DNA from 2 places in the Colwellia sp. E150_009 genome. Region 2 is predicted to be linked to the other one. Evidence: riboswitches for the same ligand, from Rfam matches in the RefSeq annotation. Region 2 holds a riboswitch; the other holds the start of a gene.
What was found. Region 2 has a riboswitch for lysine ahead of lysC (lysine-sensitive aspartokinase 3). Riboswitches for the same ligand answer to the same signal wherever they lie in the genome.

Region 1 (15,125 bases), on a different contig from region 2:
ATTACCATCAGAAAAAGATAATGAAGCGGGGCCGTCCCACGGTTCCATAATACACGCATAGTACTCGTAAAAGGCACGTTTGGTGGCATCCATATCTGTTTGGGTTTGCCATGCTTCTGGCACCATCATCATCATAACTTGTGCTAATGAACGACCACTAAGCACTAACAACTCAATTGCCATATCAAGGTTGGCAGAATCAGAATTGTCATTATTACAAATTGGGTTTAACATTTTTAATTCAGCATCGCTGAAATTAACAGACTTAAATAATGCTTCACGGGCATTCATCCAGTTAATATTGCCACGTACGGTGTTAATTTCACCGTTATGAGCTATATAACGAAATGGTTGCGCACGACGCCAAGCTGGGAACGTGTTTGTTGAGAAGCGAGAATGGAACATCGCCATACCTGAGATAGTACGTTCGTCTTGAAGGTCAAGATAATACTGACGAACTTGCTCAGTGGTAAATTGCCCTTTATATACTATTTTAGTTGATGACATAGAAGTAACGTAAAACTCGTCACGTTCTTTAGCAATAGTGGCATTAATTTTATGTGAGGTATATTTACGTAGTACAAATAATTTGCGCTCAAACTCTTGTGCATTTAATTCTGTTGGTTTGGCAATAAATACTTGTTCAATATTTGGCTCGCTTTCAAATGAAGCAGCACCTAGCATTGAGTTGTCGCCAGGCACATTACGGTAACCTATTAATGTTAAACCTAGTTCGATAATATTTTGGTTTAAAATGTCTCTACAGGCTTCACCTTGCGCTTTATCGCGTGGAAAGAAAATCATACCTACGCCGTAATCGCCAGCATTGGGTAGGTTAAGCCCTATGGCTGCAGTTTCTTGGCTTAAAAAATCGTGTGGGATTTGAATAAGTATACCCGCGCCGTCACCACTTTTGACGTCAAAGCCAGTACCACCACGATGTTCCATGCAGCTCAACATAGTAAGTGCGTTTTCAATAATATCGTGAGATTTTTTACCTTTTAGGTTGGCAACAAAGCCAATACCGCAACTATCATGTTCAAATTCGGCGCGGTAAAGGCCTTGTGATTTTTTGCTCATATTATTCATTGGTTATTCCTATTTCATCAACTATGTTATTAGCTATATTATTTGCTAATTTAAGCTGTCTATTTTTAATGCCAAACTGTACGCTGCTGATCCTTCAGAATATTATTATTTATAGCTTCTTGAGCATTAAACACCAGACTTCTACTGAGTCTTTATGAGGTGGCATGCTATTAATGAAAATCATTATTTAAAGCGGTCGGCAAAATTACCCGTAAAAAGAGGTTGAGTCAATGTTTTTGTGAATATATATGCATATTATTTGAATATATACAGCGAAAAATAATTATTAAAAATAATTTTATTTAGTACTTATTAGCGCTAAATGTTTCTTTATTATTGAAAAAACAGACACAAAAAAAGCCGCTACATTACTGCAGAGACTTTTAAAAAAGAGGCTAACAGCTCAATTACTTATTGGCAGATTTTTATGGTTGGTAGCCATCAACAACACCTTTGGTGGTTATACTAACCGCATCATGGGCATGTAAAGATTCAAGATGGTTTATTTTGAGCCAAAAATCATCATATTCTTGGGCTTGATTCATACAGTATTGTAAACGACGTGCTGCATCTTCACAAAACATCAGGTTTTGCCCGTTTAAACGGGCGAATTCTTGTTCATCTTCACGTTTTACTGCCGCTTGTACAGGCGTTTGTAAAGCACCTTCAATTAAATCCACTAAGTTGGTAATAGGAAAATTACTGATATTATTGTTAAGCTTAACTTTTACTTCAGCTACAGAGCGTTGAGAATGCGGTGTTGCAACAATTCCGTCAGTTGTGCCAAGCCATTCATGAATTGTGTCTAAATTAAGGCTTTCATTGGTAAATTTTTGCTGAAATGCTTGTTGAATTAGCTGTCGAGCTAAAGCAGCAGAACATGGGCATGTAGATGAATAACGCACATCAATAGCCATTTCTATTGCCAGTTTACCCTGATTTAAATGACCAGTTAGCGTGATAGGGTATGCTTTCCACCCTTCTTTACCGCTGATTAAAGACTTTCTACGTAAGTGATATTCAAAGTTAAATGTTACTTTGGCTTGATCACTTAAATCATTATGGCTGCTAATAAAACCATCAAGTAAAGTCACTAAGCTTTGATAATTTAGTACGTTACTGGTTGATAGTTCATCTAGAAGTAAGTAAAGGCGTGACATATGAATGCCTTTTGCTTGGGCTTCTTTGAGGTTTACAAACGCATTTACATGCGCTGAAACCATACGCTCACTTTCACCTTTTGAGGCGACCATTATGGGCATTTCAATATTGCTCATACCAACCCAGTCCAGTGTTCCCTCGGTTTGTGCAGTGGTGTGATTGGCAATATCAGGCATCATTGTCGTCATTATGACTCCGCTTTTAAGCTATAGGTACTTAACAAAGGCTGCGCGATGATAGCTAATTAACCGCGCAACAAGTAAATTCAAGGTCGCGTATTCTATCTCATTTTTTAACCTCATACTACTTCAATATTTTACATCGTTTATGGGGTGCATCGTGAGAAAATTTTAACCTTGCACGTCAATAGGGTAGTGGTTTTCTCAGTGGAGGGGATTTTCCTTGTTGTTGTCAGGCAGCTGTCACGTCAATATTCATCTTTGTTTTTGTTTGATAGTTCAGTAAAATCGTTAGCTTTAAAATGTTTTGTAAAGGTTAATGATGAAACGTGTTGTTTTATATATTTCAGATAAATGTCCTCATTGTCGTGAAGCTCAAAAATACTTAGATGATAATGGTATTAAATACAGATTAATCAATGCCAAAATGCAGCGCGGTAGAAAAGAGCTTGATGCTATAGGGGCTCGCTCTGTACCAGCTTTAAAAATTGGTAATGAAGTCATGATTGGCTGGAATTTAGCAAATTTTAAGAAACTCTATGGCACAGGTTAAGCATCAAAGTATCATTTTATCAGCAGCTAAGCATTTGTTACGCGCATAATTTGATTGCTAACATCAATTAAATGACCTGTTTTAAGCCATATTTTAGCGCCTTCTTTACCTGCTTTAGCGTTAATTTTGCTATTTACAGGCACGCGTATCCAGCTATGCTGGGTTAACATATCAGTCTGTTCAGTTAGTGAACCTGATAATACAAATAGCTCTGCACCATTTGTTACAGTAAGTGTTATCTCTGCTTCAGGTTTAAAGTGCAATATACTCACTTCTTCAATAGTATCCTTATACAAAGGGGTAATATGTATTCCCTTAAAGTTTGCCGGTGAAACACTGCCCATAAAATTTGTTTGTAACCGAACGTGCGTTCTATCATCGGGTTGAAATTGCCATAACTTTACTAACATAGTACAACCAGTATCTGAACTTGGTTGGTGCTTCGACTGTGGTGGGTTTCTTATATAAGAACCCGCAGGAAAGTTACCATGTTCGTCTTGAAATACACCATCAAGCACAATAAATTCTTCGCCACCAGTGTGAACATGAGGTGAAAATTTACTGCCAGGTGCATATCGTACTATGGTTGTTGCACGTGCAACTTCAGCACCTACTCTATCAAGTGGTTTTCTATGTACCCCAGGCATGGGGGATTCAATCCATTCAAGGGGTTCACTATGCACAACAACGCGTTGACTAAAATCGGCCGCAATTTTCATTTTTGGTTCCTCAATCAGGTGAATAAAAGAGGCTGACAAACTATCAACCTTTTTAATGTTTTTATATTAACGATTAAGTCATATGGAAGAAACAAAGTTTATTGCCATCTAAGTCATAAACATATGAACCGTAGAAGAAATCAAAACGTTGCCCAGGTTCGCCTGCATCAGTAGCACCTAATTCAATTGCTTTACTGTAAAGCGCTTGTGCACCTTCAATCGATCCACCAGGAATTGCAACTTGTTGACCATTTCCACAACTTTGTTCTTCATTGTTATGGGGCGTACATACAGCTAACATTGCACCACCTGCCTCTGTACCATAAAATTTAATTCTATCCATTTCCATTACTCTTTTACCTCCTATTAGAGTAAGTAAAGCATCGTAAAAAGAAACCGCATTGTCTAGGTTTTTTGAACCGATAGTAGTGTATCCAATCATTATTAGTACCTTAATTTTATCAAATGAATTTTGAAATATATCCATAGGTTTTAATTGAGTGACCTGAGTAATATATTTGTTTTCTAACGAACGAATATTAAGCTACCTATCGATAGGTAGTCAACAAGTTTGTTTGAATTTCTTTTGCGTAATAATTTAAAAAACACAGATATAATATAGATAAACAATGATTTTTTATTGTCGTTCACAATGAAAAATTGAAACTAGGGTAGGAGAGGTAAACAAGTATTTATGTGTTATTCAATGTTTTTTTGTGATGCTGTATCGCGTTATTATCTTGATTGTTCTAATGAAATTCGGGTAATTAATGGGTTTTTACTAAAAGTGATATGCCTTGTAATGGGCTATCTAGTGTTAGATAATTGCCCGTCCAGTATAGGATTATGATCATGAGCAAAAAAGAAGAACTGTTAAAAGTCGCTGAAAATAAAGTACGTAAAGGCGGTTATAACAATTTCAGTTTTAGAGAAATTGCCAACGAAGTTGGAATTAAAAGTGCTAGTGTGCATTATCACTTTCCGACTAAAGCTGATTTAGGCGCTGAGTTAGCACATCAATATACTGACGCTTTTTTAGCGGCATTAGGTGATGTAGACGACATTAAAGCAAGAGGCGAAAATCCAATTGATATTTATACAAAAATTTTCAAAGGTGCTTTGTTGACTGACGATAAAATGTGTTTATGTGGGTTATTAGGTGCTCAAAATGAAAGTTTGCCAGAGAAAGTTCAAGTTGAAGTAAAGCGATTTTTTGTTAAAAATTTAGCATGGTTAAATGCGGCACATACTGCTAATGGTGAAGTTAATCCTTCGCATTCTGCAATAACCACGGTTAGCATACTTGAAGGTGCAATGATGATTAGCAAAGCATTGAATGACCATAGTTACTTTACTCTTGCTACTCAAAAGTGACATCTATAATTATTTATCATGGTTATCTGGGGGACAGTATTTAGTCTTTGTTCGTTTTTATGTAGATAAGGGCTTACGTAAACAGTAGTAGGTATATTTTACACTATTAAACAAATTTCGGGTTGATCCAACACTAAATTCTTTATGTCTACGATTCTCCCAACAACACTATATTTTTTGGATGAAAGTACGTTATTTGAACAATGTTTCTACGTTGGTATACCCCTTCTTACCAGTGGTGTTAACGTCATTAATTTGGTGCTACAGAGAAAAATTGTTAAACTGCATTGGAAATAATGACTTAATCAATTTAGGGTCATGTATAGGTTATGTGTATATAGGTCATTTTATGAATGAAAGTAATGAGTTGATAGAGTTAGATGTTGATCTTCTTAATGAGTATGCCCAAAGTTTAGGTTATCCCATTGTTAAGAAAATGTTTTCTTTGTATGAACAACAAGTAATGATTTATTTGCAAGAGATAGAAGAATCTCTATGTAGTGGTAATGTGAAATTATGGCAAGATCGTTGTCATAAAATGAAGGGGGCTGCGGGTAGTGTTGGTTTGAAAGCTTTATATACTCGACTGAAAAATATGGAAAAAACAAATGCAAACAAAGAGGGAAGGGCACAACAGTTAGCAGAGCTTAATATGCATAATAAACAAGCTATGGCTGAGTTTATGCATTGGTTAGCAAGTTTATAATGCGTTGATTACATTGATTACATTGATTACATTGTAACTGCGTTAGGTTACTCTGATTGCCCAACAAAGCGATAACCTTCACCGTGTATGGTATTAATTAATTCTGGCGTACTAATATCTGATTCAAAATGTTTGCGTAGTCGCCTGATAGTGACATCAACGGTTCTATCGTTGCTACGTAAATCACGTCCGGTCATTTCTTTAATCAAGGCTTGTCTAGACACAATATTACCTTGATTTTTAATCAGTAAACGTAATGCGCGATATTCTCCACGAGGAATTGCAATAATGTTACCGCTAGGGCTTGTCATTTCTCGAGAGTTACCATTTAATGTCCATCCATTGAAATTAACGATTGCTTGTATCGATTCACTATCATTTTCTGCTTTGTTCTTTCCTATTCGGCTTAATATATTGCGAGCTCTGATGGTCAATTCTCTTGGATTAAAAGGTTTGGTCAAATAATCGTCAGCACCAATTTCAAGCCCTAAAATTTTATCAATATCGCTATCACGACCCGTAAGAAATATTAAGCCTAAATTTTTGTTTCTAGCGAGTTCTCTACCAAGTAATAGTCCATTTTTTCCAGGAAGATTAATATCCATTATAACAAGGTTTATCTCATGCTGGCCAAGCATTGCCGCCATTGTTTCCCCATCAGTCGCTTCAACGACTTTATAGCCTTCAGCTTCAAATAAGTTACGCAGGTTAAAACGGGTGACATCTTCATCTTCTACAATAAGGACTTGGTAATTATCCATGCTATTTCCGTAAGTTTTTGTTGTTTTTCTCTAGCAAAAAATAAATTATTTATTTAAATTATAGTGTTAATTCATGCTGGAAATTTATTTAACATCTCGTTAACCATGGTAACTAAGTCTGAATTAAATAACAATTACATTACTTAATATTAGTGGAATTTAATGGTGATAACTTACTACTGCGAAACAAGTGATGCAGGAAAGGTTATGTTAAATGTGGTGCCTAACGCTGCGCTACTTTCAAAGTCTATGTGCCCATTTAATGCTTGGGTTACTATATTATAAACTAGATGAAGCCCTAGGCCGCTGCCACCACTACCGCGCTTAGTTGTGGTAAAAGGAGCAAAAACTTTTGTTTTAATGCTTTCATTAATACCTATTCCATCGTCTTTGTAGCAAATATGCACTTGGTTACTTAAAAATATAACATTAATATCTATTGTGCCATTTGGTTTATTTTCAAAGCCATGAATAAGAGAGTTTAGAATTAGGTTCATCAATACTTGGTTAATAGGCCCTGGTTTACTTTCAATAATAAGATGTTCAGGGCAGTCAACAACAAGTTCAATATGTTGTTTAGTGAGTTTTCCTTTTAATGTTATTGATACTTCGTCAATTAATTCTTTAACATTAAATACACGTATGTCGATACTTGATTGGTCAACAGCTACTTTTTTAAAACTAGAAATTAATTTAGCAGCGCGTTCCAAGTTTCTATAAATTATTCCTATATTTTCCTCTCCTTGATTTAAGAACTTTTTCAATTGACTTGATTTTAAAGATTTATTTTCAAAAGCCTGTTTAATTTCAGTGAGGCGATCACTCATTAATGATGAGGCAGTAACTCCTAGCCCAATAGGCGTGTTGACTTCGTGAGCAATACCAGCCACCATATCGCCTAGAGAAGCCATTTTTTCAGTTTCAACTAGTTGTCCTTGAAATTGATGAAGTTTTTCTAATGTTGATAGCAGTTCTTGGTTTGATTCTTTTAAAGCATCTGTTCTTGTTTGAACTTTTATTTCTAAATTTTGATTTTTTAAAAGTATTTGTTGGTATTTTTCATTTTCTTTGTTGAGATGTCTTGCTGTTTTATTGAATAAAAAATTAATGTTTTGGGCTAAAATATCAAATTCAATAAGTGGCAGTGTTTTAATTGTGTGATGATATTTTTTACTGTGAGATACTGTTTGTATTGACTCTATTAGTGTCGTGATTGGTTGATTAATTTTCTTGTTGATTATATGTGCTAAGAGTGCAAAGAGTGTTAACCCCAATAAAAGTAGCAGTACAGCATCAAATATTAATTCACGACTAAAAGCATCAATATACTTTGTACTTATTTGAATATACAGATAGCCGTATATCGTTTGATTTTGTTCAATTTTAATGATCACTTCTAAATGATTTTTTTGGTATTTAAATGATGATAATTCTGGTATTTGAGCTATTTTATCGGGTATAGATGGATAATAAATGTTTTTATTAAAACCCGTAAAGAAAGTTATTCTATCGTCTTTCAATTTTTTATAAATGTGAATGTAACTGATATCAGTTAGAGAAACTAATTTTTTCAGTTCGGCATTGAGTGCATCGTTATCATTTTTAAGTAAATAGTTAACGCTTACCTGCGCTAAAATATTTGCCCATGCGAGTGTGTTTCTCTCTAAACTCGACTTTTCTTGTGTTTCAGCGATGTAGATAGTACTAACCAAAATGAGCGTTAATACAAAAAAAGCCCCTCCCAGAATTGAGCTAAATAAAAACTTTTGATTAGACATTAATTTGATTTTTTTATTCATAATGTCACCATCGCTGAAAAATATAAATATATCAAGTTTGCTTCACTGTATTTAGTTCAATTGACTGTAATAAATAGTAAAACCCTGCTTGCTGGTAAGGTTGTCTGTTTTACCAATGTGTTGTTGCATGATGGGTTGATACTGTAAAAAACTATTGGCGACTATGGTGATATTGCTTTGAGGTGCCATGTAGTGGCTAATGCCTTTTAAAAACTCTTCTGTTGCTTGATAGCTGGTTTTTGTTCCTTGGTGAAAAGGAGGGTTGGAAACAATATGTTGATAGTGATCTTTAACCATGGATAAGCTATTTGAGGGAAAAACATTACCTGATAAATTATTTAGAGCAAGTGTTTCTTCCGCTGACCTTATTGCTAAAGCACTCACATCAAGTAAGGATAAGTGTGTGTTAGGGTGTTTTTTACCTATAAAGCAACTGATCACCCCAGCACCACAGCCAAAATCTAATACTTTTCCTTGCATTACTTCTGGTAAGTTGTTTAACAGTAAAGCGGTTCCAACATCGAGTTTTTTCTGGCTGAAAACACCGGGAAGGGAAGCGACGGTTAAGGTTACATTGCTCACAGATAGTTGATATTTTTTAAACCAGTTATCAATATTGAATGCTTTATTTAGGCTGTCAGATTTAACAATGCCGGCAAAAACTAAACAGTGGCGAGCCGCATCAATCTTTTGGCAGTGTTGTAAAAAATTTTGTGCTAATTTAGGACTTGATTGCACCCCCCCTTTTTTCTCGCCTACGAGTATTATTTTAGCGCTTTCAAGTAAGTAAGGAGCAATCATTGCGAAAGTGAAAGTTAATTCGTCTTTACTTTTTGGAAAGTTGATGATGACTAAGTCATGTTTTAGGTCACTTTGATATTCACTGTTAAATTGTGAAGCAACGCGAGCACTGTACTTGTTATTAATTGCCATGTGGTCAATATAATTGGTGTTATAACAACTAATTGTTGCATTAGGGTTTTCATCTAAATAACGGTCGATGAAGCCATCTGCCGTTAAATTTATAAACAATGGGGTGTTAGCAGATAATAGCGCACCATTACGCAATAATACTTGGCTGATATTTGACGTTGGCATGAATGGGTATAATAGTGAATATGATAGAAGATAGTATTCTACTGAATAACCTGTTGAATTCAACTTTTAGAGACGTTCAATATTGACAAAAAAGTGCTTGAAGTGTTTTAATAGCCGCGTCCCTAATTATAACTTTGTGGTTTTTTTATTCCGCGAAGTTCTAAAGGGGCCAGAAGAGGAGCATTAACCAGGTAACTACTGTTGCAATATTTATTGCCCAGAGATCAAACTCTGATAACAGTAGTAAGGGGGATTAATGCCGAGATAATTATTTATTTGATGAAATAGTTATCGGTTGCTTGGGCTGAATCCCAACAACTGTCACTGATATTAGCTTACCCAGTGTAGGTTATAATTGAGTGGAGAGCTTCTGGCCTTTGCATAAAAGCCAGTAAACACCCTGTTTACAAAAATACCGTGGTATTTTTATTTGGTTTTTAGTGAATGCCGTTAAGTTCTCCGAACTAATATGTACTGTGCGCAGTACAATCATTAATGAGTTCGAGAGCAATGAATAATACATCATCTATAAACATAAATTCCCAAAGTATTGGTAGTCAAAGTAATGCTGTGCGCAGTATTGAGGACTTTCCATTATGGACAGCGTTAGTTACGCCTTTTCTTGAAAATAATCACATTGATTTTACTAGTTTAAAAAATATTGCAACTGCGCAAGCGCAAGCAGGTAATGCTTTATTGCTACTAGGCAGTACAGGGGAAGGTTTAGCATTAACCAATGCTGAGCAGTTAAGTATTGTGGAGTTTGTATGTGGCTTACAGCTAAATGTGCCAATAATGGTTGCTGTGGGAGGCTACAATTTACCAGAACAAGTCAATTGGATTCAGCAATGTAATGAGTTTAATATCGACTGTTTTTTACTGGGTACGCCTGTTTATGCGAAACCAGGTGTTGTTGGTCAAACGCAGTGGTTTGAGGCGTTATTAGACGCGGCAAAATACCCTTGTATGCTTTACAACGTACCTTCTCGCAGTGGTGTGGCAATTCCTGTAGAAACAGTTAAAAGCTTACAGAATCATCCTAATTTTTGGGCTATGAAAGAGGCGAGTGGCGATCTCACTCAGTTTTTGAATTATCGTGAGTCTTGTCCCAATATTGAATTATACAGTGGTGAAGATGCTATGTTACCGTATTTAGTACCTGCAGGCGTTAAAGGCTTGGTTTCTGTGTGTGCTAATGCTTGGCCACAAGCTACTCAAAGCTACGTACAGTTATGTTTAGCTGGTAAAACTGAAAATATGTTTCCCCTGTGGAATAACGCTGTAGCAGCGCTTTTTTGTGTTGCTAACCCCATTCCTGTGAAAGTGTTAATGCAGCAACAACACAATATTCAGACACCAGTATTACGTGCACCACTTACCCACTTAGAATTATCTGATAGCAGTGTGTTATTAGGTTTTGACGAACAAATTAATCAATGGTTAACGCAGGTTAGCCAATCTTCTTTTATAAATATACATGAAAACAGGAATATTGCATGAACTGGCAAGATGTTATAGCACAGTTAGAAACAGGCGCATTACGCGCAGCAAATCAAGACGAAAATGGCAATTGGTATGCTAATGTTGAAGTAAAGCAAGGTATTTTAGCTGCGTTTAAAGCAGGGAAAAATATTAGTTTTGAAGATAATTATTTAGGCTTTGTTGATAAAGACAATTTACCCGCTCGCCAATTTTCACCCGAAGATGGTGTGCGTTTAGTCCCTGGCGGATCTTCTGTTCGCGCAGGTGCTTATGTTGCCGAAGGCGTTATTATTATGCCACCAGCTTATATTAATGTTGGTGCTTATGTTGATAGTGGCACAATGGTAGACAGCCATGCTTTAATTGGCTCATGTGCACAAGTTGGTCGTAATGTGCATGTGTCTGCCGCAGTACAAATTGGTGGTGTATTAGAGCCTATTGGTGCTAGCCCTGTCATTATTGAAGATAATGCCTTTTTAAGTGCAGGTGTTGTAATAGTTGAAGGTATTGTGGTGAAAAAGGGCGCTGTTTTAGCCCCTGGCGTTACGTTATCTAAATCAGTTCCTGTGTATGATTGTGTTAATGAAGTGATGCGTGAAAAAGGCGCTGAAATTCCTGAGAATGCTATTGTAGTGCCAGGTACACGCCCTGTTAAAGGCGAATGGGCAAAAGCACAGGGCTTGAGTATGGCTTGTGCTTTAATTGTAAAATATCGAGACGAGCAAAGTGATGCCGCACTCGAGTTAGAGTCAATTTTGAGATAAGCATTATGACTAAACCCGTTTGGTTCGACTCCTCTATTGAAAGTGCATTACTAGCGCATCAGTCGCCAGAAGATGAGCAAGGTTATTTTGTTTATCAACTTGATGCCTTAAAACAACACCTTGCTAAATTACAGCAGCAAGATGTGATTAAGCTGTGGTTTGCTGTGAAAGCTAACCCCTTATCAAAAATAATTCAAACTCTTGATAGTGAAGGTTTTAATTTTGATGTGGCTAGTTCAGGTGAATTATCGCAAGTGTTAGCACAAGGAATTAATCCTAATCGAATACTTAATACTGGACCAGCTAAATCCAAAAAACAGCTGAGGGCATTCTTAAGGCAAGGGGTTGCTACGTTTGTTGTTGAAAGTTTAAACCAATTAACTTGGCTTAATGAAATTGTTCAGGATGAACATTTTGGGAAGCCAACGGTGTTATTGCGAGTACAGCTACAATGGCCTGACGGTGAAAAAAACCCTTTAGGGGGAAATAGTTTAACGCCTTTTGGTTTGTCAGTACAAGAATGGCAAAGCGTACAGGTGAGTGATTATTCCGCTTTAAATATTTGCGGTTTACATATTTTTCAATGGGGCAATATGCTCAGTAATGAAAAAATGTATTCTTTGTGGAGACAAATGGTGGCACCGCTAACCCAACTTGCCACTGATATTGGTATGGATCTGAAGGTTTTAGATTTGGGTGGTGGTTTAGGAATTGACTACCTTAGGGAAGGAAAAACCTTAACTTGGCAGCAAATTATTTGTGATTTAGCCGATATTAAATCTCAAGCTGGTGTTGATGAACTTTGGTTAGAATTAGGGCGCTTTGCGGTAGCAGAGTGTGGTTATTATGTTGTGCCTGTGGTTGATAGAAAAATAAATTATGGTCAAGAACAACTCGTGTTGGCTGCGGGCATTAACCATATTATTCGCCCAGCAATTACAGAACAACCTTTTCCAGTGACTTTACTTCGTCAGTCAGACCAAGCTGAGCAATATTTTGATATTCATGGCCCACTATGTACTAGTATGGATAAGCTAGGTCATTTACCATTGCCTTCAGATGTTCAGATAGGTGATGAATTAGTTTTTGGTTACTGTGGTGCATATGGATTTACTGAAAGTATGCCATTCTTTTTATGCCATCAATTGGCGGCGGAATATGTTGTACAAAAAGGTGAATTAGTTGAAATTAGAGCGGCTAAGCCAGCGAGTAGTTATTTAGCGTAAATCTAGCGTAAATTTATTTTATGTAAAGTAGATTACCTTTTGTTTGAGAGATGAAAGATGAGAGAAAATATGAATAACTTCGAGACTAATACCTTTGAAAAAAGCATTATGCATATGGGTGAAATGGCTAGTGGTGCTAAACTGACAGTACCCGTTTACTCTTTTGACATTGAACCAACAGGCCAAAATGCTTGTCTGAAAAGTAAAGTACCTAATGTGTATATTCAAGCTAATATGCATGGCGCAGAAGTACAAGGTAATGCCGTAATTTTTCAGTTACTCGAATTATTAAAAAATTGCAATATTCAAAGTAATATAACGCTAGTGCCTTATGCTAATCCCGTTGCTTGTAATCATAAAAATGGTGAATATACACTAGGTCGGTTTGACCCCATAACTGGCGTTAATTGGAACCGTATGTATCATTTTGATGAAACAGTGATAGCACCTTTTGCAGAGCAAAATATTGATGCTACAGACGATGAAATACAGGCCAATTTTCAACAATTATTACTAGCACAAATTGAGCAAAAACTTGATCATAACATTTGGGGGCTAACGACAGGGCAGCGTATTGCTTATCAACTGCAACGTATGGCACACCAAGCTGATTTGGTACTTGATTTACACACGGGTCCTATTTCGAGCAAACACTTATATTGTCCTGAATATGCCAAGGCAAGTGCAAGCTATTTTGATATTCCTCACACATTATTAATTCCTAATGATTTTGGTGGTGCGATGGATGAGTCAACCTTTTGTCCGTGGTGGAGTTTACAAGAAGCGTATAAAAAACTAGGCAGAAATTTTGTTATGGGTGAAGGCATATTTGCGAAAGAAAGTTTTACCGTTGAGCTAGGGTCTCAAGAGCAAATTGACTTAGCAGTAGCACACAAGGATGCTTTAAGTATTTTAAGTTATTTGCAATATAAAGGTGTTATTACACAAGAAGATGATAAATCTACTGCTTCACAAATCACTTCACAATATAAGCAACCTAATGGTTATTTTCCTCAAAAAATGACACGGTATGCTTGTTATTTAGATGACTACAAAGCCTTATATTCGCCAATGGGGGGGATGGTAGATTATTTAGCTGAATTTGGTAAACCCTTGCCAGCAGGCGAGCCATTAGCGCGTATTTTACGTATGGATAATTACGGTGATGGCGATCCTTTACACAATGTTTATTTAGACCGTGATGTGATCCCCATTTTGCATTTTGCCTCCGCCAGTGTAAATCAAGGCACAGAGTTGTATAAGGTTTTTTGCAATTACTTTGAGCTATAATACTGATATTAGTTGATAACTTACTTTCTATCCCGTTTTTTGTATAAGGTACGTTGATGATAAGCGTCTATTTATTTGACTGGGGAGATACCTTGATGGTTGATTTCCCTGATAGTACTGGCAAAATGTGTGAATGGGAAACTGTTCAGGCGGTTTCGGGTGCTAAAGAAGCTTTAGCTACATTATCTAAAACTGCACAAGTGTATATTGCTACAGGTGCAGTTGACTCAACTGAATTAGAAATACAACAAGCCTTTAAGCGCGTAGGTTTAAGTCAATTCATATCTGGATATTTTTGTAAGGCTAATACAGGGATATCAAAGGGCACACCTCAATTTCTTAATACTATTATTGGTAAATTAAACGTATTACCTGTTAATGTGGCTATGGTGGGAGATAGTTTTGAAAAAGATATTAAACCTGCCGTAGCTTTTGGTATTCAAGCTATTTGGTTTTCCAAAAATAATACAGAACCAGTTCCTGATAATGTTAAAGTAATAAAGCAGTTAAGTGAATTGTACTGATAACAGTTGCTTCAACTGGTTTGATTGCATTTTAGGGAGAAGAATTTTGAGCACTAAAGACGAAATTATAAATTTCATGAAAACAGATTTTCCACAAGCTAAATGCATAATTGAACAAGTGGGAAATCAATCATCAGTTGTAAAACACCCCGTTGGCTTTGATGAATTACGGCCAGGTGGCACTGTTTCAGGACCTGTTTTAATGGCTGTGGCAGACTATGCGTTATATGTTGCTATTTTAGGTGAACTAGGTCTTGTTGTGCTTACGGTAACCACCAGTATGACAATTAACTTTATGCGAAAGCCGTCATCAGAAAAGGCTATTATTGGTGAATGCAAATTATTAAAGGTGGGTAGAACCCTAGTTGTTGGAGAAGTTTCATTATATTCAGAAGGTGAC
Region 2 (15,125 bases):
TATCAATTTTCAGCTAACGATACTTCTGGGCAACCTATTGGTTTAAAACAATTTAAAAACAAAGTAATGCTTATTGTTAATACAGCCAGTGATTGTGGTTTTACTCCGCAGTACGAGGGATTACAAGATCTTTATCAAAAGTATCAACCTGAAGGTTTTGAAGTGCTTGCCTTCCCTTGTAACCAGTTTAAGCAACAAGAAAAAGGAAACGATGCAGAAATTAAACAGTTTTGTGATTTACGTTTTAATATTAAGTTTCCTTTATTCAGCAAAATTGAAGTAAACGGTGAAAACACTCATCCGTTGTTTACTTTTTTAAAGTCTAAAGCCCCTGGAATCATGGGCTCTAAACGCATAAAATGGAATTTCACTAAGTTTTTAGTAAATAAAGAAGGTGAAGTTGTTAAACGTTATGCCCCAACAACAAAACCTGAAGCGATAGAGTCTGATATTAAAAACTTACTGTAAGTGCTTAGTTATAAATTTACTTGGCTATGCACTTCGCTCAGAAAAATGTAACACCCTATGTAGGGGGTAATTTATTGCCTCATGTCAGAATAAATTCTAACCTACATAAGGTATTGCAACTTACTCTATGTCAGAATAAATTCTAACCTACATAGGGTATTGCAACTTACCTCATGTCAGAATAAATTCTAACCTACATAGCGTATTGCAACTTACCTCATGTCAGAATAAATTTTAACCTACATAAGGTATTGCAACTTACTCTATGTCAGAATAAATTTTAACCTACATAGGGTATTGTAAATTTAACAGTAGATTCTGAATTGTCTACCTAAGCATATTAATTTACAGGTATTAGTTTATGAAAAATGATGACAGTTTAAAGCTAGAAAATCAGTTGTGTTTTCGGCTTTATAGTTTATCAAAATTAATGAATCGCCATTATAGCCCTGTACTAAAAAAGTTGGGGCTTACCTATTCTCAATATTTGGTGATGCTTGTTTTGTGGGAAAACAATAACACAACCGATACTATTTCAGTTAAACAGTTAGGTGAAAAACTGGATTTAGACTCAGGGACGCTTTCTCCATTATTAAAGCGGCTGGAGAAACAAGCCTTACTTAGCCGCTTTCGTAATAGTGTTGATGAACGTAGCGTAGAAGTAAAATTAACAGATAGTGGCTGTCAGTTAAAAGCGCAGGCATATGGCATTCCTGCACAAATGTTTTCAGTGACGGGGCTGTCTATTAATGAATTACAAGCAATGAATAGCCAACTAGATAAGTTATTAACCACCATGAGCATGAAATAACTCGGCCTCGGTGGCGAATAATGCCTTAACTAAAAGCTATTTAACCACCGAGTATAAATAATTAAACTACTTACACAAAAAGCTCGCTATGAAGTTTTTCAACTACATTGTTAGCGTCTTGCTCGTTCACCAAAAAGCATAAATTATTGGCACTAGCGCCATGACAAATTAAACGAATATTTGTGTCATTAATTGTTTGAAAGATAGCTTGGCCAATACCTTTAGCGCAGTCTAAACCATTACCTATAACCGCAACCAAAGACAAACCATGCTCTACCGTTACTTCACATAATTGCTCTAATTCTTTCACTACCGCTGTCGTTAGCAAAGACTGACTAGAGCCACTTGGATTATCAAAAGTTAGTGCAATACTAATTTCACTGGTGGTGATCAAATCAACACTGAGTTCATGTTTAGCTAAAATACTAAAAACCTGCGCCAAAAAGCCACTAGCATGTAACATTGCAGGGCTTTTTACCGTAACTAAAGTTTGCTCGCGTCTTAAAGCAATAGAGCGATAAGTCGGGTTAGATGCTACTTTTTGTCTTATTTGAGTACCGCCTTTTTCAGGCTCTTTACTTGAGCCAACAAACACTGGAATATTCTGACGCATTGCAGGAATTAACGTGGCTGGATGCAATATTTTAGCACCGAATGTTGCCATTTCAGCCGCTTCACCAAAACTGATCTCTTTAATGGCGCGTGCTTGGTCAGTAATGCGAGGGTCGGTAGTAAAAATACCGACAACATCCGTCCATATAGATAAATTAGCCGCCTTCAACGCTTCAGCAAGTAGTGCCGCACTGTAATCTGAGCCACCACGTCCTAATGTTGTTGTTTCACCTAATCCATCTTGCCCAATAAACCCTTGCGTAACGAGTACCTGATTTGCCAGTTTAGGCAATAAAAGATCACGACATGCTACGTTTAATTGTTCAATATCAACAACAGCTTTACCGTATAAGCTATTCGTTTTCATTACTTGCTGTACATTAAAATAAGCACCATTTACGCCTACAGATTGTAGAACTTGCGCAAATATTCGCGAACTTAATTGTTCACCAAAAGCAAGAATAGCATCTGCTTGTTTTATACTATGATGTTGCGATTGTTTTAATGCGTGAGTTGCTAATTCATCAAGCAAATTGGCAATTTCAGTATTTAAGATTTGCGCAACACCTTGCTGTAAATGTTGAGTAATGTTTAATTGAATCGCGTGTATTTTTTCAATGATATCAGTTTGTTCTTCAATAGACAGATTTTCTTGTCCTAAACGTACTAAGTAATTAGTGACGCCAGCACTAGCAGACACAACAACTAATCGGTTGTTGTTATCATTTTTAATAATTTGAGCGCAGCGTAACATGGCTTGATAATCAGCCACACTTGTACCGCCAAATTTAGCGACAATTAAGGATAAACTTTCTATTGTTGATGCTTGGTGAAACATGGGTAATCTTCCTAAGTGCTATGATTTAAATTACTTATCAATAGTAACATTGTTAATCATTCACGAATTAAAACAGGAAGAGCATGACTGAACAGTTTGGTAGGCTAATGTATTAACAGATAAGCATACTTATAAGTAACTTTTTCAGCCAGAAGCTCTCCACCTTAGTCTTTTCAGACCATTAAATCAGGTGACAGCCCTAAGGATTCAGCCTTAGTGACCGAACAGTAACAGCCACAGTGTTAATGCTCTCGGCGATAATCTCCCTCAACAGCGCATATTGGAATGTGGTTCCTAATACCTTACGGTATAACGTTGTCTACCTAGTTATCGCACCTCTTCTGGTGTTACATAAATAACTACAACAATAGTATTTAAGCAACGGCATTATTAAACCTTAAATAAAAAACAATTGCAATAGACTTTTAGACGTCTAAGTCATTTTATTTTTTATCCTTGCTGTTGCTCGTTTAACAACGTAATAGCTCAGTGTTCTCTATGAGAAGTTCATTGTTATTTAAGGTAATTACCTCCCATCAAATTGACAAAAGAAAGTCAATATTTCTCAGAAAAAATGTTACTTTGTAAGCAGAATTTCAATCACGTTTTCAATCATATAAATCAGATTATCTTTTGCTTGAGTGAATTGATATAGTAACATCACTTTTTATCACTGATGATTGAATTTAATGGATTTATTCTTACTTAAAAAAATAATAACTGTCTGTGTAATGCCAATTAATATGGTGTTAATTTTACTCGTAGTGTCACTTTATTTTTTTAAAAAGCGTCCTCGTAGAAGTTTTAAGTGTTTGCTTTCAGCCCTATTATTGTTGCTTGTATCATCAATGCCTGTGGTTTCAGATCACTTTATTGTTCAACTTGAAAATAACTATGAAACCTTTAGCCGGTCAAGCAGTCCTGTTGATTACATCATAATACTAGGTGGTTGGCATACAACAAACGCAGCCTTACCTGTTACCAGCCAATTACACCCTGCTTCTACTCAACGACTAATAGAAGCGTTACGAATATACACATTACATCCAGAAGCAAAAATAATTACTTCAGGCCATCACAGTACAGATACAGTATCTAATGCGCAAAAAATGAAACAAGCATTAATGCTCTTGGGTGTGCCCGAGCAAAACATAATTACCGAGAATTTCCCTAAAGATACAGAAGAAGAGGCGCAATTAATTAGTCCGAGAGTGCAAGGCACCAATGTAGTTTTAATTACTAATGCTAACCATATGCCAAGAGCAATGAAATATTTTCAAAACGAAGGGGTAACCCCTATTGCTGCACCAACAGGTTATTGGGTAAAAAACATTAATAGCCCTAAAGGTTGGGGCTACTACGTGCCTAATAGCAAAAAACTACAACAAACTACGGTTGCTTGGTATGAAAGCTTAGGCCTTTTAGTACAATGGGTTAAAGAGCGTTTTACCTTTTAACTCCATATTTATAAACAAAAATTATAAGCATAAAAAAACCAGTATTATCATAATTGACAATACTGGTTTTTGTTTTCTATATCATTAAATTACATATGATCAATAATACAATCACCAAACTGTGAACAAGTCACTAGCGTGGCATCATCCATTAAGCGTTCAAAATCATAAGTTACGGTTTTTGCGCCAATAGCCCCAGACATACCTTTAAGTAGTAAATCTGCCGCTTCAACCCATCCCATGTGTCTTAACATCATTTCTGCTGATAAAATTACGGAACCTGGGTTCACTTTATTTTTACCCGCATATTTTGGTGCAGTACCATGTGTTGCTTCAAAAATAGCCACTTCATCATTTAAGTTAGCGCCTGGCGCAATACCAATACCACCCACTTGCGCGGCTAAAGCATCAGACAAGTAATCACCGTTTAAGTTCAGTGTGGCAATAACACTGTACTCTGCTGGGCGTAATAACACTTGTTGTAACATGGCATCAGCAATAACATCTTTAATAATAATCTCTTTACCTGTTTTAGGGTGTTTAATGCGACACCAAGGGCCACCATCAATCAATTCTGCACCAAATTCTTCGCACGCTAATTGATAACCCCAATCTTTAAATGCGCCTTCGGTAAATTTCATAATATTACCTTTGTGCACTAAGGTAACTGAATCTCTATTATGATCTATAGCGTATTGGATCGCTTGACGAACTAAGCGTTGAGTACCTTCTTTTGAAACAGGTTTGATACCAATACCACAATTTTCAGTAAAACGTATTTTGGTTACCCCCATATCTTCTGTTAAGAAAGAAATGACTTTTTTGGCACTTTCACTGCCTGCTTGGTATTCAATGCCCGCATAAATATCCTCGGTGTTTTCACGGAAAATAACCATGTCAACTTCGTATGGTTTTTTCACTGGGCTTGGCACACCAGTAAACCACTGTACAGGACGCTGACAAACGTATAAATCTAAAATTTGACGTAAAGCAACATTTAATGAACGCATACCACCACCAACAGGGGTAGTTAACGGGCCTTTGATGCCAACTTTGTATTCTTTGAACATTTCCAATGTTTCATCAGGCAACCATGTTTCAGAATCATAAACCTGCGTTGCTTTTTCACCCGCATAGACTTCCATCCACGAAATTTTCTTCGCATCACCGTAAGCTTTTTTGACAGCAGCATCAACGACTTTAATCATAGGTGGCGTTACATCAATACCAATACCATCTCCTTCTATAAAAGGAATAATAGGGTTATTGGGTACTGATAATTTACCATTGGATACGGTAATTTTATCACCTGAACTGGGAATTGAGATTTTACTTGTCATAAAGCGCTCTCCTAATTGGAAGAATAGACATTAAACAATGCCTAATAAATTTTATAAAAGAAATAAAACGATAAATCAATCGATATTGGTAATAAATATTGTTTTCTTAACTTAGCATAAATTAACTAAGCTTACCCTAACCTAGTTTACCTTAATATTCTTGTTTAATGATTTAAGCGTTGATTTTAGTTAAAGTAAAGCAAAAGAGCAATTGCACGAATCGATGTTATTAAATGTTGAGTATTTTTTTGATGAATAATTGTTTTTTAAGGCAAAACATTGTTAACCACCGAAGAAATATATAGGTAATTCGGTGGTTAATGTTATGAACTTATGTGTTATTACAATGCTCTGAAGATCTGCTCGGTTGTTTCTTTAGCATCGCCAAAAAGCATTTGAGTATTTTCTTTAAAGAATAATGGGTTTTGTACGCCTGCATAACCTGTACTCATTGAACGTTTAAAAACAATTACCTCTTTTGCATTCCACACTTCAAGTACTGGCATACCTGCAATTGGGCTATTAGGATCATCATTAGCCGCTGGGTTTACTGTATCGTTAGCACCAATAACCAGCACAACATCTGTTTCAGAAAAATCCTCGTTTATTTCATCCATACCTAAAACAATATCATAAGGTACTTTTGCTTCAGCTAAGAGTACATTCATATGCCCTGGTAAACGCCCCGCAACAGGGTGAATAGCAAAACGCACTTGAATTCCTTTACTGATTAATTGTTGCGTTAGTTCATACACAGGATATTGTGCTTGTGCTACTGCCATACCGTAGCCTGGCGCTATTATCACTGACTTAGCACCACTTAACATCTCTGCAACAGCATCCGCTTTTATTTCTCTGTGCTCTCCGTAATCTTTATCTTCATCTATTACCACTTCAGTACCAAAGCCACCAGCAATAACACTAATAAATGAACGATTCATCGCCTTACACATAATATACGACAATATCGCGCCTGATGAACCAACTAACGCACCCGTAATTATCAACAAATCATTACTTAACATAAAGCCTGCTGCCGCTGCTGCCCAACCTGAGTATGAATTCAACATAGAAACAACCACTGGCATATCAGCGCCACCAATTGAAGCAACAAGGTGCCAACCAAACACTAACGCAATAACGGTCATTAAGAAAAGTGAGAAATTTGAACCGCCATTTTGAACAAATATAATCATTAGAATAAAAGAAACAACGCCAGCAGCAAGGTTCATTTTATGTCGATTAGGCAACATCAACGCACTTGAACTAATAGCACCACTTAATTTTCCAAATGCTACAATAGAACCTGTAAAGGTTACAGCACCAATAAATATACCTAAGAATATTTCAGTCAAATGAATATTCATCGCAGTTTGTTGTGCAGCACTGATAATAACACCATGCCCTGCGTCAAAATAGCTATTAAAACCAACTAATACCGCAGCCAAACCAACAAAACTATGTAATATAGCAACTAGCTCAGGCATTTGTGTCATTTCAACTTTATTGGCTAGTTTTAGTCCTATACCTGCACCAATAACCATCGCAACAATAATAAGCCAAAGACTTGATACCGCTGGATTTAAAATGGTTGCTAATAGAGCAATTGCCATACCTATCATGCCATACAAATTGCCCTGTTTAGCTGTTTCTTGTTTACTAAGCCCTGCTAAACTAAAAATAAAGAGCAATGCGGCAACTACATAAGCTGCACTAATAAAACCATTTGACGCTATTTGTGTCGTTTCCATACTGCCCCCTACTTACTAAACATTTTTAACATACGACTAGTCACTTTAAAGCCACCCACAATATTAATGGTGGCTACTAAAGTTGCTAATGCCGCAAGAATTTGTACAACAATATTTTCAGAGCCTATCTGTAACAGCGCACCAACGATAATAATACCTGAGATCGCGTTAGTAACGCTCATTAATGGCGTATGTAGTGAATGACTAACGTTCCACACCACGTAATAACCAATAACACAGGCAAGTACAAACACAGTGAAATGAGTGAGAAAGTCAGCGGGTGCAACACTCGCTACCCAACCGAATAAAGCAATACCAGCCGCCATAAAAGCATATTTTTTATTTGGTGATTCGGGCTCTTTCACTATTTCAGTTTTAGGTTCTGCTTTTGGTTGTGCTTTTGGAGCAGGTGCAGCGCTGACTTGAATAGGTGGCGGTGGAAAGGTCACTTCATCCTTATTAACAACGGTCATATTTCGTATAACAACATCGTCAAAATCAATAGTAAAAGTACCATCTTTTTCTTTGCATAGTAACTTAGCCAAATTAACTAAGTTATTTGAATAAAGTTGTGATGCTTGATTAGGTAAACGCGAAACTAAATCAGTATAACCAATGACTTGTACATCATAGGCGTTAGTCACTTTACCTGCAACAGTGCATTCACAATTACCACCACCGCCAGCAGCTAAATCAACAATAACACTGCCTGCTTTCATTGACTTAACCATTTCTTCAGTAATAAGTTTTGGTGCTGGTTTTCCAGGAATCATTGCCGTGGTAATGATAATATCAACATCTTTGGCTTGTTCAGCAAACAATGCCATTTCAGCATCGATAAAAGCCTTGCTCATCTCTTTTGCATAACCATCACCAGAACCAGCCGCTTCAGGATCTTCGTAATCAAGCTCTAAAAATTCAGCTCCCATACTCTCAATCTGTTCTTTTACTTCTGGGCGCGTATCAAAGGCACGAACAATTGCCCCTAAACTACTGGCAGTACCAATAGCGGCAAGGCCAGCAACTCCAGCACCAATAATCATAATTTTTGCAGGGGGCATCTTACCTGCAGCGGTAATTTGTCCAGTAAAAAATCGACCAAAATGATGAGAGGCTTCAATAACAGCGCGATAGCCCGCAATATTTGCCATTGAACTCAACGCGTCCATTGATTGTGAACGCGTCATTCTAGGCACCATTTCCATGGCTAAAGTAGTAATTGATTTTGAACGAAGGATCTCAAGTAATTCGGGGCTTTGTGCTGGTGCTATAAAGCTAATCAGGGTAGCACCTTCTTTCATTAATTCCACTTCGTCAACTGTAGGTGCATTGACCTTGAAAATAATATCGCTTTGCCAACACGCTTTTTTAGCAACTATTTCGGCACCGCTGTCGCTATAGTCCTCGTCGGTAAAACTTGCTTTGCTACCCGCATTTTTTTGTACTTGTATTGTAAAACCTAACTTGATTAACGCGGTAATAGAGGTTGGTGAGCCTGCAACACGGTTTTCACCCTTTAGCGACTCTTTGGGTATGCCAATGATCATAAAACACCTTTAAACAGTTGATAAAAAAGACTTACTGTTTAATGTTTTACCACTAATTGATTCAATATTAAACACCCATTTTGAAATAAATAGATCTTTATCTACCTTTGCTTACTGACCATGTTTCAAAAAGCGCAGCAGTAATCACTAATGTGCCACCAATAATCGTTAATAACTCAACCTGCTCACTAAGTAATAAAAAAGCCAACACACTTGCATACAATGGTTGCAAGCATGAAATAAGCCCTGCAGTTGTTGCGGTTAAATGACGCAGTGACGAAGCCAAAAGCGCATGTGGTGCTGCAGTAAATACAACACCAACTAATAAAACGAGTATCCAATCATGAGAAGTCACTTCAACTAAAGGTACTTCAATAAATAATCCTAGCATCAAACAAGCAATCAAAGTTTGATAAAACATGGCATGTGGGCCTGAATAATGGCTAAAATAATTTTTATGGAGTACATTTCTTAAGGAAAATAAACAAGCAGAAAACACACCTGTTAATATGCCTAAGGTGACTTGGTTACCCAAATGTATTTCTGGAATTAATAAAAAAATACCGACTAAAACAATCAAGGCAATAACAATATCTTTAAGTTGCGGTTTTTTATATCCTGTAGAGCGGTTTAACAAAGGCTCTAAAAACACAGTAATAACAGGGTAAGTAAAAAAGGCAATAACACCAATAGTAACGCCAGCCATTTGCATACTTGCAAAATACGTTACCCAATGAACACCAACGATAGCCCCTAGTAGTAAGGCAATGCCATAGTCTTTGCGGGTAGCTAAGGTTATTTTTTTCTTTTGTATGGTTAACAAAATAAATAAGACTATGGCAGCAACACCTGTGCGATAAACAGTAATATCTAAAGCAGGTAAGCCAATAAGTTTTGAAAATAACGCCGTACCCCCAAAAATCAGCACGGATAAATGTAAAAACAAAAGGCTTTGTTGTTGAGCTGTCATAGAGAAATTTCTAATACGTTGTTATAAAAAATTTAGCACAGATGAAGTGCAAGTAGTGATCAATCAAGATCATTTAGCGGCCAGGTAACAATATAATCTTCAAAGTCTTCAAGCGCTATATCATCATCTTTTACTATTTTTCCGCGTACAGACATTCCCGCTTTGTGCATAGCCGACTTTTTGCCTTTGTTCAGTAAAGGATGCCAAGACGGCATACCTCGCCCTTCTTGTAAACGTCGATACGTGCAACTTGGGGGCATAAAAAAAACATCGGCTAGGTTGTCTTGTGTTAATTGTACGCAATCTGGCACAAGCTTAGTTCGCTTAGCGTACTGACTACATTGACAGGTTTTTTCATTTAATAAATAACAAGCAATATTAGAATAAACAACTTGCTCGCCTTCTTTGATGTGATCCGTTGGTTGTAACTCATTTTCGTCATCCGTATTTTCATCATCAATAAATTTATTGAGACAACATTTAGCACACCCATCACATAGCGATTCCCATTCGCTCCGTGTCATTTGTGCTAATGTTTTAGTTTGCCAAAATGGCAATATTGTTTGCGGGGCTGTCATAGATACCTGATATGTCTAATGAATAGGTGGAAATTTGATTCGATCAGATAAATGACCAACTGAGCTAACAAAATAGTATGATAAATTCCAATGCATTAAGCTTTTATAATTGTCATACGCTAAATAAGCACGCCCATTTTCACCATCGGGAAAAATGAGCGCAGCCTTTATACCTACATTAGGAAGATTAGTACCGTCAGTACGACGAACACCTAACGTTTGCCATTGTGATAATGTTTTTTCTGTTTTTTGCCAAGCTTTTAACCAGTTTTTACGACTTCCTGTATTTTTAGGTATCGCCAATGAGGTATCAAAGTTCTCTGGCAACTTAACCTGACGTCCCCAAGTTAAGTCATCATTCCAACCTTCCTTTTTTAAATAATTTGCCATTGACGCAAAAATATCAATTTGATTTTGCCAAATATCTTTCTTACCATCGCCATCACCATCTACAGCATAAGCTAAAAAAGACGTTGGCATAAATTGATTTTGCCCCATTGCGCCCGCCCATGAGCCTTTCATGTTTTCAATACTAATATGGCCTTCATCTAAAATTGTTAACGCTGCCCATAATTGCTTTTTAAAAAACACTTCTCGACGACCTTCATAAGCTAAAGTAGCAAGGGCAGAAATAACATTATAACCGCCTGTAAATTTACCAAAATTAGTTTCTAACCCCCACAATGCCACAATAAACCGAGGTTGAACGGCATAATCATTACCAATTTTAGTTAATATATCGTGATGCTCTTTAAACAACTCTCTGGCTTTTTTAACTTTCCAACTGGGCACACGTTTAGGTAAATAGGTGTCAAGTGTTTCAACCTTTTCAGGTTGTTTTCTATCAGCGGCAACCGCTCTTTTATGAAATTTTACTTTAGCAAAACTTTCGTCAATAAGCGCTTGTGTATAACCTTGAGCCAATGCCTCTTTTTTCAACTCAGTCACGTAGTCATTAAAACCAGCTTCACTTAAGGCTTTTGCTTGCAATGCTTTAAAAGGAATTAGCGTAATACTCAAAACAATAAAAAAGGCTAAAACATACTTAATTTTCATGACTTATTCCTCGCTGGTCTGGCTTTCAGCGTCCATTTCGGCTTTATGTTGTTTGAGTAAATCTTCTTGGGGGGGCGGTAATTGTAAGTAATAACCTTGTTCTGTTAAGTTGGCTTTTACCTTTGCTAAATCGGCAAAACCTAACTTTTCTTTTGTAGCTAAATTAATAAGTGTCACTAACACAGGCGTGCCAAAAGTCAGCATTAATGTTTCAGGAACTGAAGAAAAATCATCACGTGTTTTAACAAAAAGGTAGGTTTGTTCTTTTTTTGTACTTTTATATATGGCGCATAGCATAATGGAGACCTATGAGAGAAAGTGAATGTTTAATATATCACGCACTGACCTTATTATGCGATACAATGACACAATAAATTACATTACTTTTTAATCTACTTTACTCTGCTTTAATCAATCATTAAATTAATAGCAGAAAAATTAACTTTAGGTGAGTCAATGAAAGCCCCTTTATACAATGAAATTCTCGAAATTTGTCAACAAATAGCTAATGCATCTACTGAAGGTAATGACGAGGCAAGAACAAACGCATGTAAAGATTTACAAAAATTGTGTGCTACAAACCAAGATTCACCCAAAGATCATCCGTTGCAATGGGAAGCTTTAGGCGATTTTACTGAAGACGGTGATATGGCAATGGATATTTATGACATTGCCTTAGCTAGCGCAAGCAAGCTTGGATTAGCAACCTTCACGGCATCTATTTATTTATCGATGGCACAAAGACAACAAGAGTTTGAAGAATCAGATAAAGCCATTGAATACGCTAAACAAGCTGAAATTGCGAGCGTAGGTATTAATGATAATGAGCTAAAAGAAGAAATAAAAACCTTTTTAGCTGCTTATTAATAGTTGCTAAACAATCAAACTATTTGAAATCATTATTCGCGAAAGATTCCAGCGATTTACCAAATAAATCATATCGCCATGTACTTAATATATCTGGGTAAACATCCGTTTCTTTCGCTATTTTTTTCGTTTCATTTAAATCAAAATACCAGCTTAAGAAATGATTAATTTGTTTTTTAGATGCTAGGTTTTCAATAGCTAATTGGTGCTGTTCACTGATCGCAGTAATAAAAGATTTTACTTTTTTAAATATTTGCTTATACCCGGGATATTCATCTAAACGTTCAATTTTTTTAGGGTAATCAGTCTCTTTATCTTTTAATGCATGCGCAACAATGGCTAACATAGCTTTGCCTTTATGACGAATATCAAGCACCTCTGCCCCATCTAAATTCCCCATAGCTGATAAGCTTTCAGGGTTATTAGCGGCAACAGCCATCATTGTGTTTTCTTTTACAACAAAGCCTAAAGGTAAATCTCGTTCTTTCGCCTGCAAATAACGCCATTTTGCTAAATGCTGCAACGTATTTAGTTGTTTTGCATTTAAGCGCCACGCTAATTTAACTTGGCGGTATAATTGGTCTGCATCAATGGCAGTAAACTTTTTATCAATTAACGATTGAGATTCTTGCTGAGCAAAGCTAAGCCAACCAGCTTTTTCTACTTCTGCAACCAATTTAGGGTATATATTATATAAATGTTCAACGTCTGCACTGGCATAAACTAATTGCTTTAAAGAAAGCGGTCTTTTAGTCCAGTCGGTGCGAGACTCAGACTTATCTAATTCAATTCCAGTAAAATACTCAACCATTGCCGCATAGCCCATAGATAATCCATGCCCTAAAAAAGACATCATAATTTGACTATCAATTAAATTAATGGGTTTACAATGTGCATGGGTTAGAAAAACTTCTAAGTCTTCAGAGCAAGCATGCAATACTTTAACAATATTTTCATCTGTGAGTAATTGCCAAAAAGGAGATAAATCATCGATAGCAATGGGGTCAATCAACGCAAGTTCTTTACCATCAAACACTTGTAATAAACCCAATTTAGGGTACAAGGTTCGTGTACGCACAAACTCAGTATCAATAGCTAAAAAATTGGCTTTGCTATATTGCTGGCAAAGGGTTTGTAAACGTTCAAAATCTTCAATTAATTGATACTGCATAGGTGTGATGTTGTCTACCCTTTATTGTCTGTTTAGTTAGCAAGCTTAACTAACTGTTTAGTTACATATTCTTTTATAGCTATTTTACTCGTTAAGTCACCTGACCTAAGCTTAATAATATTACTTTCTTCTACGGCGTGTTGCTTGCTGATGACGTTGTTGATGTTTTTTCACAGAACGACGGATACGACGACTTTTCGCATTGTCCATAGCTTTTTCATCTACTTTTACTTTGGATTGCGTTTCAGGTTTAAGCTGAACAAGCTTACGAAAATAATTCACTTCCTTCAAAGGAAGCTCAGCCCAACCACCTAAAGGCAATTGGCGCTTCATTTCCATATCACCATATCGAACACGAATTAAGCGACTAACTTGTACTTCTTGGCTTTCCCATAAACGGCGTACTTCACGGTTACGACCTTCAGAAAGTACCACATGAAACCAATGATTTCTGCCTTCACCACCACGATAAGTAATTTTTTGAAAACGCGCAGGACCATCTTCCAATTTAACACCCGTGCGAAGCGTTTGTAACATCGCTTCATTTATTTCACCAAAAACCCGAACAGCGTATTCACGTTCAACTTTTTGTGAAGGATGCATAAGTCGGTTAGCAAGTTCACCGTCAGTAGTAAAAAGTAACATGCCAGAGGTATTAATATCTAAACGCCCTACAGCAACCCAACGCCCTGATTCTAATGGCGGTAAGCGGTCAAATACCGTTGCTCTACCTTCGGGATCTTTACGTGTACACATTTCACCTTCAGGTTTGTTGTACATTAATACACGACAAATATCTTCTTCTTGCGCGGTTAATTTCACTTGATGACCGTCAATACGAATCTGTTCACTGCCATCAATTCTATCACCTAAGAAGGCTGTTTTTCCATCAATACTCACACGTCCTTGGCTGATGATTGTTTCCATTTCACGACGTGAGCCTTTACCCGCTCTCGCTAATACTTTTTGTAACTTTTCAGAATCTTTAACGGTCGCTTTTTGAAAATTTACTTTTACTGGCTTTTCTTCTACTTTCTTTCCCTTACCTACTTTATTAGGCCCCGTTTTACTTTGTCCTTTTTTAACAACCGATTTAGTCCCAGTGCCGCGACTACCATATTTATTATTAGTAGATTTTCCATCAGCTGAGTTTTGCTTACCCTTAGGTGTTTTTTTGTCTTGTGACATATTTTTTTCTCTGTTACGTCAGTAGTCGTTCCCTAGAAACTAACTTCTGGCTCATTTATACATTATTTTTATAGACTAAAGTTTGTCTAGACTAAATTTGGTATTAGTTTTTAATGATGATGGTTAATTTTAGATTACTCAAACGGGGTAGGATCGCCCTCTCCCACACGAATAATTTCAATATCATCATTAGAAAAATCAATCACTGTCGTTGGATGTTCGCCCAAATAACCACCATTGATGATTAAATCAACTTGATGCTCTAACAAGTCACGAATTTGTTCTGGATCACACTCTGTCATGGTTTCGCCAGGCATGATCAAACTAGTTGACATTATAGGCTCTGCTAACTCAGCCAACAAGGCTTGGCAAATATTATTATCGGGCACTCGTATACCTATGGTTTTCTTTTTGGGGTTTAAAAGCCGTTTGGGCACTTCTTTGCTACCTTTAAAAATAAACGTATAAGCA

Region 1: another riboswitch for lysine. It lies ahead of dapA (4-hydroxy-tetrahydrodipicolinate synthase); the one in region 2 lies ahead of lysC (lysine-sensitive aspartokinase 3).

The regions. Positions count from the first base shown of each region.
Region 1 covers NZ_JBHFOM010000012.1:1,580-16,704, reverse strand. The annotation lists gene gltB (glutamate synthase large subunit) at 1-1,089, opposite strand, end outside; gene folE2 (GTP cyclohydrolase FolE2) at 1,515-2,438, opposite strand; gene ACE1OF_RS07565 (glutaredoxin family protein) at 2,749-2,982, shown strand; gene ACE1OF_RS07560 (cupin domain-containing protein) at 3,009-3,701, opposite strand; gene ACE1OF_RS07555 (VOC family protein) at 3,775-4,143, opposite strand; gene ACE1OF_RS07550 (TetR/AcrR family transcriptional regulator) at 4,554-5,075, shown strand; gene ACE1OF_RS07545 (Hpt domain-containing protein) at 5,425-5,781, shown strand; gene arcA (two-component system response regulator ArcA) at 5,829-6,542, opposite strand; gene ACE1OF_RS07535 (sensor histidine kinase) at 6,719-8,341, opposite strand; gene ACE1OF_RS07530 (methyltransferase) at 8,393-9,439, opposite strand; lysine riboswitch at 9,605-9,817, shown strand; gene dapA (4-hydroxy-tetrahydrodipicolinate synthase) at 9,950-10,939, shown strand; gene ACE1OF_RS07520 (2,3,4,5-tetrahydropyridine-2,6-dicarboxylate N-succinyltransferase) at 10,936-11,685, shown strand; gene ACE1OF_RS07515 (PLP-dependent decarboxylase) at 11,691-12,911, shown strand; gene ACE1OF_RS07510 (succinylglutamate desuccinylase/aspartoacylase family protein) at 12,981-14,201, shown strand; gene ACE1OF_RS07505 (HAD family hydrolase) at 14,258-14,725, shown strand; gene ACE1OF_RS07500 (PaaI family thioesterase) at 14,772-15,125, shown strand, end outside.
Region 2 covers NZ_JBHFOM010000002.1:119,555-134,679, forward strand. The annotation lists gene ACE1OF_RS01685 (glutathione peroxidase) at 1-468, shown strand, start outside; gene ACE1OF_RS01690 (MarR family winged helix-turn-helix transcriptional regulator) at 830-1,279, shown strand; gene lysC (lysine-sensitive aspartokinase 3) at 1,350-2,729, opposite strand; lysine riboswitch at 2,874-3,078, opposite strand; gene ACE1OF_RS01700 (ElyC/SanA/YdcF family protein) at 3,419-4,186, shown strand; gene icd (NADP-dependent isocitrate dehydrogenase) at 4,276-5,526, opposite strand; gene pntB (Re/Si-specific NAD(P)(+) transhydrogenase subunit beta) at 5,868-7,277, opposite strand; gene ACE1OF_RS01715 (Re/Si-specific NAD(P)(+) transhydrogenase subunit alpha) at 7,286-8,824, opposite strand; gene ACE1OF_RS01720 (DMT family transporter) at 8,922-9,794, opposite strand; gene ACE1OF_RS01725 (YcgN family cysteine cluster protein) at 9,854-10,372, opposite strand; gene ACE1OF_RS01730 (lytic murein transglycosylase) at 10,388-11,428, opposite strand; gene ACE1OF_RS01735 (YcgL domain-containing protein) at 11,432-11,725, opposite strand; gene ACE1OF_RS01740 (hypothetical protein) at 11,885-12,295, shown strand; gene rnd (ribonuclease D) at 12,315-13,466, opposite strand; gene rluB (23S rRNA pseudouridine(2605) synthase RluB) at 13,587-14,654, opposite strand; gene ACE1OF_RS01755 (L-threonylcarbamoyladenylate synthase) at 14,789-15,125, opposite strand, start outside.